DNA from 3 places in the Rothia sp. LK2588 genome. Region 1 is predicted to be linked to each of the others. Evidence: riboswitches for the same ligand, from Rfam matches in the RefSeq annotation. Region 1 holds a riboswitch; each other region holds the start of a gene.
The links. A riboswitch is a leader RNA that binds a small molecule or an ion and turns the genes downstream of it on or off. The one in region 1 is predicted to bind thiamine pyrophosphate.
Positions count from the first base shown of each region.

Region 2: linked by a shared signal. The riboswitch ahead of VVR12_RS10135 (ABC transporter ATP-binding protein) and the one ahead of thiO (glycine oxidase ThiO) in region 1 are both predicted to bind thiamine pyrophosphate.
Region 3: linked by a shared signal. The riboswitch ahead of VVR12_RS03875 (bifunctional hydroxymethylpyrimidine kinase/phosphomethylpyrimidine kinase) and the one ahead of thiO (glycine oxidase ThiO) in region 1 are both predicted to bind thiamine pyrophosphate.

Region 1 is NZ_JAYWLS010000001.1:483,068-485,327, forward strand. Features, by position in the region: gene VVR12_RS02305 (hypothetical protein) at 1-342, opposite strand, end outside; gene thiE (thiamine phosphate synthase) at 403-1,071, opposite strand; TPP riboswitch at 1,203-1,304, shown strand; gene thiO (glycine oxidase ThiO) at 1,298-2,260, shown strand, end outside.
Region 2 is NZ_JAYWLS010000004.1:333,192-335,451, forward strand. Features, by position in the region: gene VVR12_RS10135 (ABC transporter ATP-binding protein) at 1-1,443, opposite strand, end outside; TPP riboswitch at 1,495-1,595, opposite strand; gene VVR12_RS10140 (DUF4235 domain-containing protein) at 1,746-2,009, shown strand; gene VVR12_RS10145 (MFS transporter) at 2,130-2,260, shown strand, end outside.
Region 3 is NZ_JAYWLS010000001.1:820,158-822,417, forward strand. Features, by position in the region: gene map (type I methionyl aminopeptidase) at 1-269, shown strand, start outside; gene ppgK (polyphosphate--glucose phosphotransferase) at 320-1,162, shown strand; TPP riboswitch at 1,188-1,287, shown strand; gene VVR12_RS03875 (bifunctional hydroxymethylpyrimidine kinase/phosphomethylpyrimidine kinase) at 1,277-2,260, shown strand, end outside.

The sequences.
Region 1 (2,260 bases):
AGCACAACGGGCGCACTGTTTTCCCTTGTCAATCGTTGCGTGCTCGGGGCAGGGAACCTGACGGAACCCGGTTTCCTCTCTGAGCGCTTGAGCGTACCCGGAGCACCAGCGATTGGTCGTGAGACCGGCCTGTTCCAGGGCATCCGTGCGGGTGTCGAAACCGATGAACCCCTCGGGGTGCAACGGTACGCGGTGCAGGTGCCCGGTGGGCTGACCGTTCAGTAGCGGTTCGATGACGACCGTGGGGGAGCGGTCGACCCATTTCAGGTCGCGAAAGAGGACCGCCTCACAGGAGGAATCGGCGGCCGAGGTCGGATCGGAGGGGAAGAGAAGATTCTGCACAGGGCAATTTTAGGCAAACAGGTCAAATCGGCCTCGCCCCGGGGAAGACGGGCCCAACGCTTAGCCAGCCAACGCCGCGACCAACCGCTGTGCCGCCTGGCGGGACTCCGTCGCCTCGGTGATCGCGCGGACCACCACGATCCGGTGCGCCCCGGCGTCCAGCACCTGCGGGCAGGTCTCGGGGTTGACCCCTCCGATCGCGAACCACGGTTTGGCGGGTTTCTTGTCCGCCACATAGCGCAGGTAACCCAAACCCGCCGCAGCGCGCCCGGGCTTGGTGGGGGTCTCCCACACGGGCCCGCAGGCGAAGTAGTCTACCTCGGGGTTATCGATCGCCTCATCGGCCTGCCCGGGGGCATGCGTCGAGCGGCCAATGATCACGTCCGGGCCCAAAAGTTCGCGCGCCTGGGCGGGGGAGAGATCGTCCTGGCCCACATGGAAGACGTCGGCGCCGACCAGCGCAGCGATATCGGCGCGGTCATTGACGGCAAACAGCTTGCCGTGACGGGCAGCCACCCGCTTCAAGATCAGCAACGCGGCGATCTCCTCCGCAGCCGAAATCTTCTTATCCCGCAACTGGATAATGTCGACACCGCCGGCGTACGCGGCATCCAAAAACTCCTCAAGGTCCCCACGATCGGCGCGGGAATCCGTGCAGAGGTACAGGCGCGCGGCATTCAACAACTCCACCCGCTGCCCACGCCCCCGGCCCACACCACCACCGGGCATAACGCCACCGCTCACCGCGGGCTCCTGCCCAGCACGGTCAGTACCTAGGGGAGTCCCATCATTCAACGTGTCATGTTCAGTCATCGAAGACCCTACAATCTTTCCATCAGTGATCGGGCGGGTTTATAGTGAAGAGAACCTACGGGAGCCCCATAGCGGGCTGAGAGGGCGAAAAGCCGACCGTCGAACTTGATGCGGATCATGCCGCCGAAAGGAAGTGTTGCCCATGGGCGCTACCCTCTACAACCCAGCCGATAGCGACGCCGCTATCCACCAATCTACACCCGCGCCCAACACCCCACCAGAGCACACCGACATCCTCATCATCGGCGCCGGCATCATCGGCCTCACCACAGCCTTCCGCCTTCAACGGGCCGGACGCACCGTCACACTACTCGACCCCGCACCCGCCAGCGAAGCCACCCGCGCCGCCGCCGGCATGCTCGCGCCCGCCTCCGAAGTGCAGTTCCGCCAAGAACCCCTCGTACCCCTCATGAAACGCGCCGCCGAACTCTACGCAGAACTGGCCGCCGACGTCCAACACACCACAGGGGAGAACGTCGGACTCCGCGACACACCCACCCTCGTCTGCTCTTACGACACCGCAGACAAACAAGCACTCACCGAACTCGCCGACTACCAACGCGAACTCGGCCTCGAAACCACACCCATCAGCATCCGCGCCGCACGCACCACCGAACCGGTACTCTCCCCACGGCTCACCGGCGCCATCCAAATCACCGGCGACCACCAAATCAACCCCCGCTGGTTCGCCAGCGCCCTCGCCAACCACCTCACCGGCGAGATCCACCCCGTCACCGCAACCGGCGTCCTGATCGCGGACGCCCCGCACCCCACCGCGCGCGCCGTCACCTGGCGAGACCAAACGGGGAACCCCGGCACCACCACCGCCGAACACATCATCATCGCCAACGGGCTCGGCGCCACAGACCTCCACGGCATCCCCGAGGTCTCCACGTTGCCGCTGAGACCCGTCTACGGGGACGTACTACGCCTACGCATACCCGAGAACCAACGCCCCTTCCTCACCTCCACCGTCCGCGGGGTCGTCCGCGGCAACCCCGTTTACATCGTGCCCCGCGAAGACAACACCCTCGTCATCGGTGCCACCTCCCGCGAAGACCGCCTTCCCGGCATCAACGCCGGCGGGGTCTACCAGCTGCTTCGC
Region 2 (2,260 bases), on a different contig from region 1:
GGCGTCTTGCCCGAAGGTGGGTTCGTCGAGGATCAACACCCGCGGGGAGGTGGCCAACGCGGTGGCCACCGAGAGGCGGCGCTTCTCCCCGCCGGAGAGCGTGAACGGGTTCGCCTCGGCCAGGTGCCCCAGCCGCAGGCGGCTCATGAGTTCTTCGGTGCGCCTCGCCAGTTCCGCCTCGTCGAGCGGTTCACGGCGCAACTTGGTCAGGTGGCGGGGGCCAAACTCCAGTTCTTCCCGCACGGTCGCCTTGAGGAACTGCTGTTCTGGTTCCTGAAAGACCAGCCCCACTCGGGAGGCTAGGTCGGCGGGTTTCCAGGAGAAGATGTCGGCCCCGAGGCGGGGCGCGTACTCACCCTGCTGGTCAGTGCGCAGGGTGTCGGTGGCCTCCAGGGTGCCTTCGGTCGGTGCCAGCAGACCCGCCAGGGTGAGCGCCAGCGTCGACTTCCCCGCACCGTTGTCCCCCAGGATGGCCAGGTGTTCGCCGGCGCGGACGTCCACGTCGATGCCGCTGGTCACGGTAGGTAGCGGTAACCGCGGTTCGTCCCCGGCGGCCAACGACCGGGCGCGTTGTTTGAGCTGTGCGCGGGTGGGGTTCTGCCGGGTGATGCCCAGGTTGCGGGCGGTCAACAGCACCTCGCCGGGGTTCTCGGCGCGTTCGGGAACCTGCGGGACGTACCCGGGCAGCCACACACCGGCGGCGATGAGTTCTTCGCGGGCCTGTTCCAACACGGTTTCGGGGGAACCGTCGTGGGTGATGCCTTCAGGTCCCAGCACGATCACCCGGTCCATGTGCTCGGCCCACACGCCCACGCGGTGTTCGATGACCACCAGGGTGGCCCCGGTGGCGGCCTGCGCGGCCAAGACGGCGTCGCGCACCTCGGTCACGCCGGCGGGGTCAAGGTTGGCGGTGGGTTCGTCGAGCAGCAGCGCGCCGGGGTGCATGGCCAGGATCCCGGCCAGCCCGAGCCGCTGTTTCTGCCCGCCGGAAAGCGCGTGGGTGGGGTGATTCAGCGCCAGGTCATCCAAGCCGACCGCGCGCAGGGACGCCACCACGCGCGTCCAGATCTCGTCGCGGGGCACCGCCAGGTTTTCGGGGCCGAACGCGACGTCATCACCGACCCGGGCCAGCACCACCGATGATTCGGGATCTTGCTGCATCAGGCCCGACACGCCGCGCGTCTCGTGCGAGGGCTGACCGTTGAGGCTCATTTGACCCAGCTGAGACTGGCCGTCTTCGTCGTGCATCAATCCGCCCATAGCGTGTAACACCGTCGACTTACCCGCACCCGAGCCGCCCAGCAACAGCACTTTCTCGCCGGGAGCGATGGTGAAGTTCAGATCGTGCACAGAGGGGTGTTCGCGGGTGGGATGGTGCCAGCCGAAGTCCGCGGCGTCGATGCGAGCGCCGACGGTGCGCGATGACTGGTGGCTTGAGGCCATGAAACTGATCTGCCTTCCAGTGAGCATGGAAGGGGGCCACGGACAACCGTGGACTTGGAGAACTCGACTTCCTCCACCGGTACTAACCGGATCAGGTTCGAGGGTCTGCGTACGCACTCTCAGCACCGGGCGGTGCTCCCCTGTCGTTTCTCACGTATCAAATTCAAAACGTGTGGTGTTTAGTCTACGCCGTGAGACCCGGCGGTGTCATGCCGGTGCGGCGTGTGGATGGATTGAGAGAGCGGTTGGGGATATTCTGAGACTCGTATCCTTTCAAAAACCGAACCAAAGGACGTTTTCATATGAACCCGATTCAGATCGTCAGCTCCGCAGCATCGCTGGGCGGCGTGGCTCTGGCTAACAAGATTTTGACCGCTACCTGGCGCAAGGTCACCGGCAACGAGCCCCCGCAGAACAACCCCGAAGACGATGAGCGCTGGCGCGACATCCTGATCTGGGCTGCTATCTCCGGTATGACCGGCACCCTGATCAAGGTCTTCGTGGCTCGTGCCGCAGCAAAGGCTCAGGCGAAGAACAAGGCTCGCGGCGGTCAGAAGGAGATCTAATTCTTCTCCCCGCACCGATCAAGCTCCCGCTCCCTCACGGGGCGGGAGCTTTTTCGTGCCCGCCCGCCACATCGGGTGCCGCACGGCCGCGAGCGCCCGGAGACCGTTAGGCTTAAACCTATGAGTTCACCGCGCTCCTCTTCCCGCCCGCACGGCCGCCCCACCCCGGAGGCTCACCGCGTCTCCGCCACGAGCCGAGAACCAAGCTCTGCCCGTGACTCCGGCTCCACCCCGCACCCGGCGAAACGCTC
Region 3 (2,260 bases), 340 kb from region 1:
ACTTCACCGGCCACGGCGTGGGACGTGAATTCCACTCCGGCCTGATCATTCCGCACTACGACACCGCGCCCGCGTACTCCACCGAGATGAAGGTGGGAATGATCTTCACGATCGAACCCATGCTCACCCTCGGAACAATCGAGTGGGACATGTGGGAGGACGACTGGACCGTGGTCACCCGCGATCGTAAGCGCACCGCCCAGTTCGAACACACCCTCGTGGTCACCGAGGACGGGGCCGACATCTTGACCCTGCCCACGATCTCCTAACCATTATCATTCACTCGCCGCCTGCTGGCGGCCGCCCTCAGAAAGAAGCTATGAGCAACACCATTGTAGAAACCGTTGAAGGTCAGACCGAAGTTTTCAAGCCGAACCCCGAGGACCTGGCGATCGGCATCGATATAGGCGGCACCGGCATGAAGGGCGGTGTCGTCGACATCCGCACCGGCAACCTGGTCTCCGAACGCTTCCGCATCCCCACCCCCTCGCCGGCTACTCCCGAGGCCTGCGCCGAGGTGGTCGTCCAGATCGTCGAAGAGCTGCAATCGCGCGAGCTCGCCCCGGCACCGGATTCATCGATCGGCATCGACTTTCCCGCCGTGGTGAAGAACGGCATCACCCTCTCGGCGGCCAACGTGGACGAATCGTGGGTGGGCGCTGACCTGGAAGGCATCATGTCTGCCGCGCTGGGCGGCCGCCGCGTGCATGCCCTCAACGACGCCGACGCCGCCGGTTTGGCCGAGGCTCACTACGGTGTAGGACGCGACCACGGCGGCCTCATCGCGGTCATCACCTTGGGCACCGGCATCGGTTCCGCACTGATCAACGAGGGAAATCTGATCCCCAACACCGAACTCGGTCACCTGGAGATCGACGGTCACGACGCCGAGTCGCGCGCCTCCGCCCGCGCCCGCGAGCGCGAGGACCTCTCGTGGAAGAAGTACGGCAAGCGCCTGCAGCGCTACTTCACCCACGTGGAGATGCTCTTCTCCCCCGATCTCTTCGTGATCGGCGGGGGTATCTCGAAAAACCCGCAGAAGTTCCTGCCCTACTTCGAAGATGACGTTCGCACCCCGATCGTAATGGCGACCCTGCGTAACAATGCCGGCATCGTCGGCGCCGCCCTCTGGGCTGCCGGTTGGGATCACACCAACGACTAGGGCGATAGCTCTCTGCTATCATGAGCTGTGACACACGGGGTGCTCCCTACCGTGGGGAGCTGAGATAACACCCGTCGAACCTGATCTAGTTAGAACTAGCGAAGGGATTGTGACATGGCTCAGTCATATCTGCATACTTCTTCAACGACCGCGCACGCCGAGGGTTCTCGGCCCGCGGTCGCTCGCGTTTTATCGATCGCGGGCACAGACCCTACCGGCGGTGCAGGTTTGCACGCAGACCTCAAATCGATTGCGGCCGCCGGCGGGTACGGCATGGGGGTGGTGACCTCGCTGGTGGTTCAAAACACGCGCGGGGTGCAAGAGATTCACACCCCCGACCCCGAGTTTCTCACCGCCCAGTTGCGCGCTGTCAGCAACGACGTGGTCATCGACGCGGTCAAGATCGGCATGATCGCAGACGCACCCTCGACGCAGGCCGTCATCGACTGGCTCGACGAACTCCCCGAACAGATCCCGGTGGTCGTCGACCCGGTGATGGTCGCCTCCTCGGGCCACGCGCTGGCCGAGTCTATCTCAGGCGAGCTGTTGCGCCGCGCCACCATCATCACGCCGAACCTGATCGAGCTGGCCCAGCTGGTGCAAGAGGAGCAGGCGGGGACCCGTGATGAGATGGTGGCGCAGGCTCAGCGCTTGGCGGCGTTCACCGGGGTGCAGGTGGTGGCCAAGGGCGGGCACCTCAGTGGCGAGGACGACCGCGACAACCTGTTGGTCGATGCCACGGGTATTCGAGCACAGGCCCCTTCACCAGTGGTACACACGACCGCAGCGCACGGCACCGGATGCTCGCTCTCCTCCGCCATTGCGACGCGTCTGGGTGCGGGTTACTCCGCCCAAGACGCGGTGGCCTGGGCGACCGCCTGGGTGCGCGAGGCCCTAGAGAACGGCGAGGCGTTGCAGGTGGGTTCGGGCAACGGACCCATCGATCATTTTCACCGCCTGCGGCGTCAGGCGGAGTTCTCGGATCAGCGCCCGCGCGTGTTCCGCGATGTCCCGGCGCCGCAGGCCGTGGTAGCCCCCGCCGGGCCGCACACCGAAAGGCTGTGGTCACTCACCGGGCATTCCCTCCACCGATTTGGA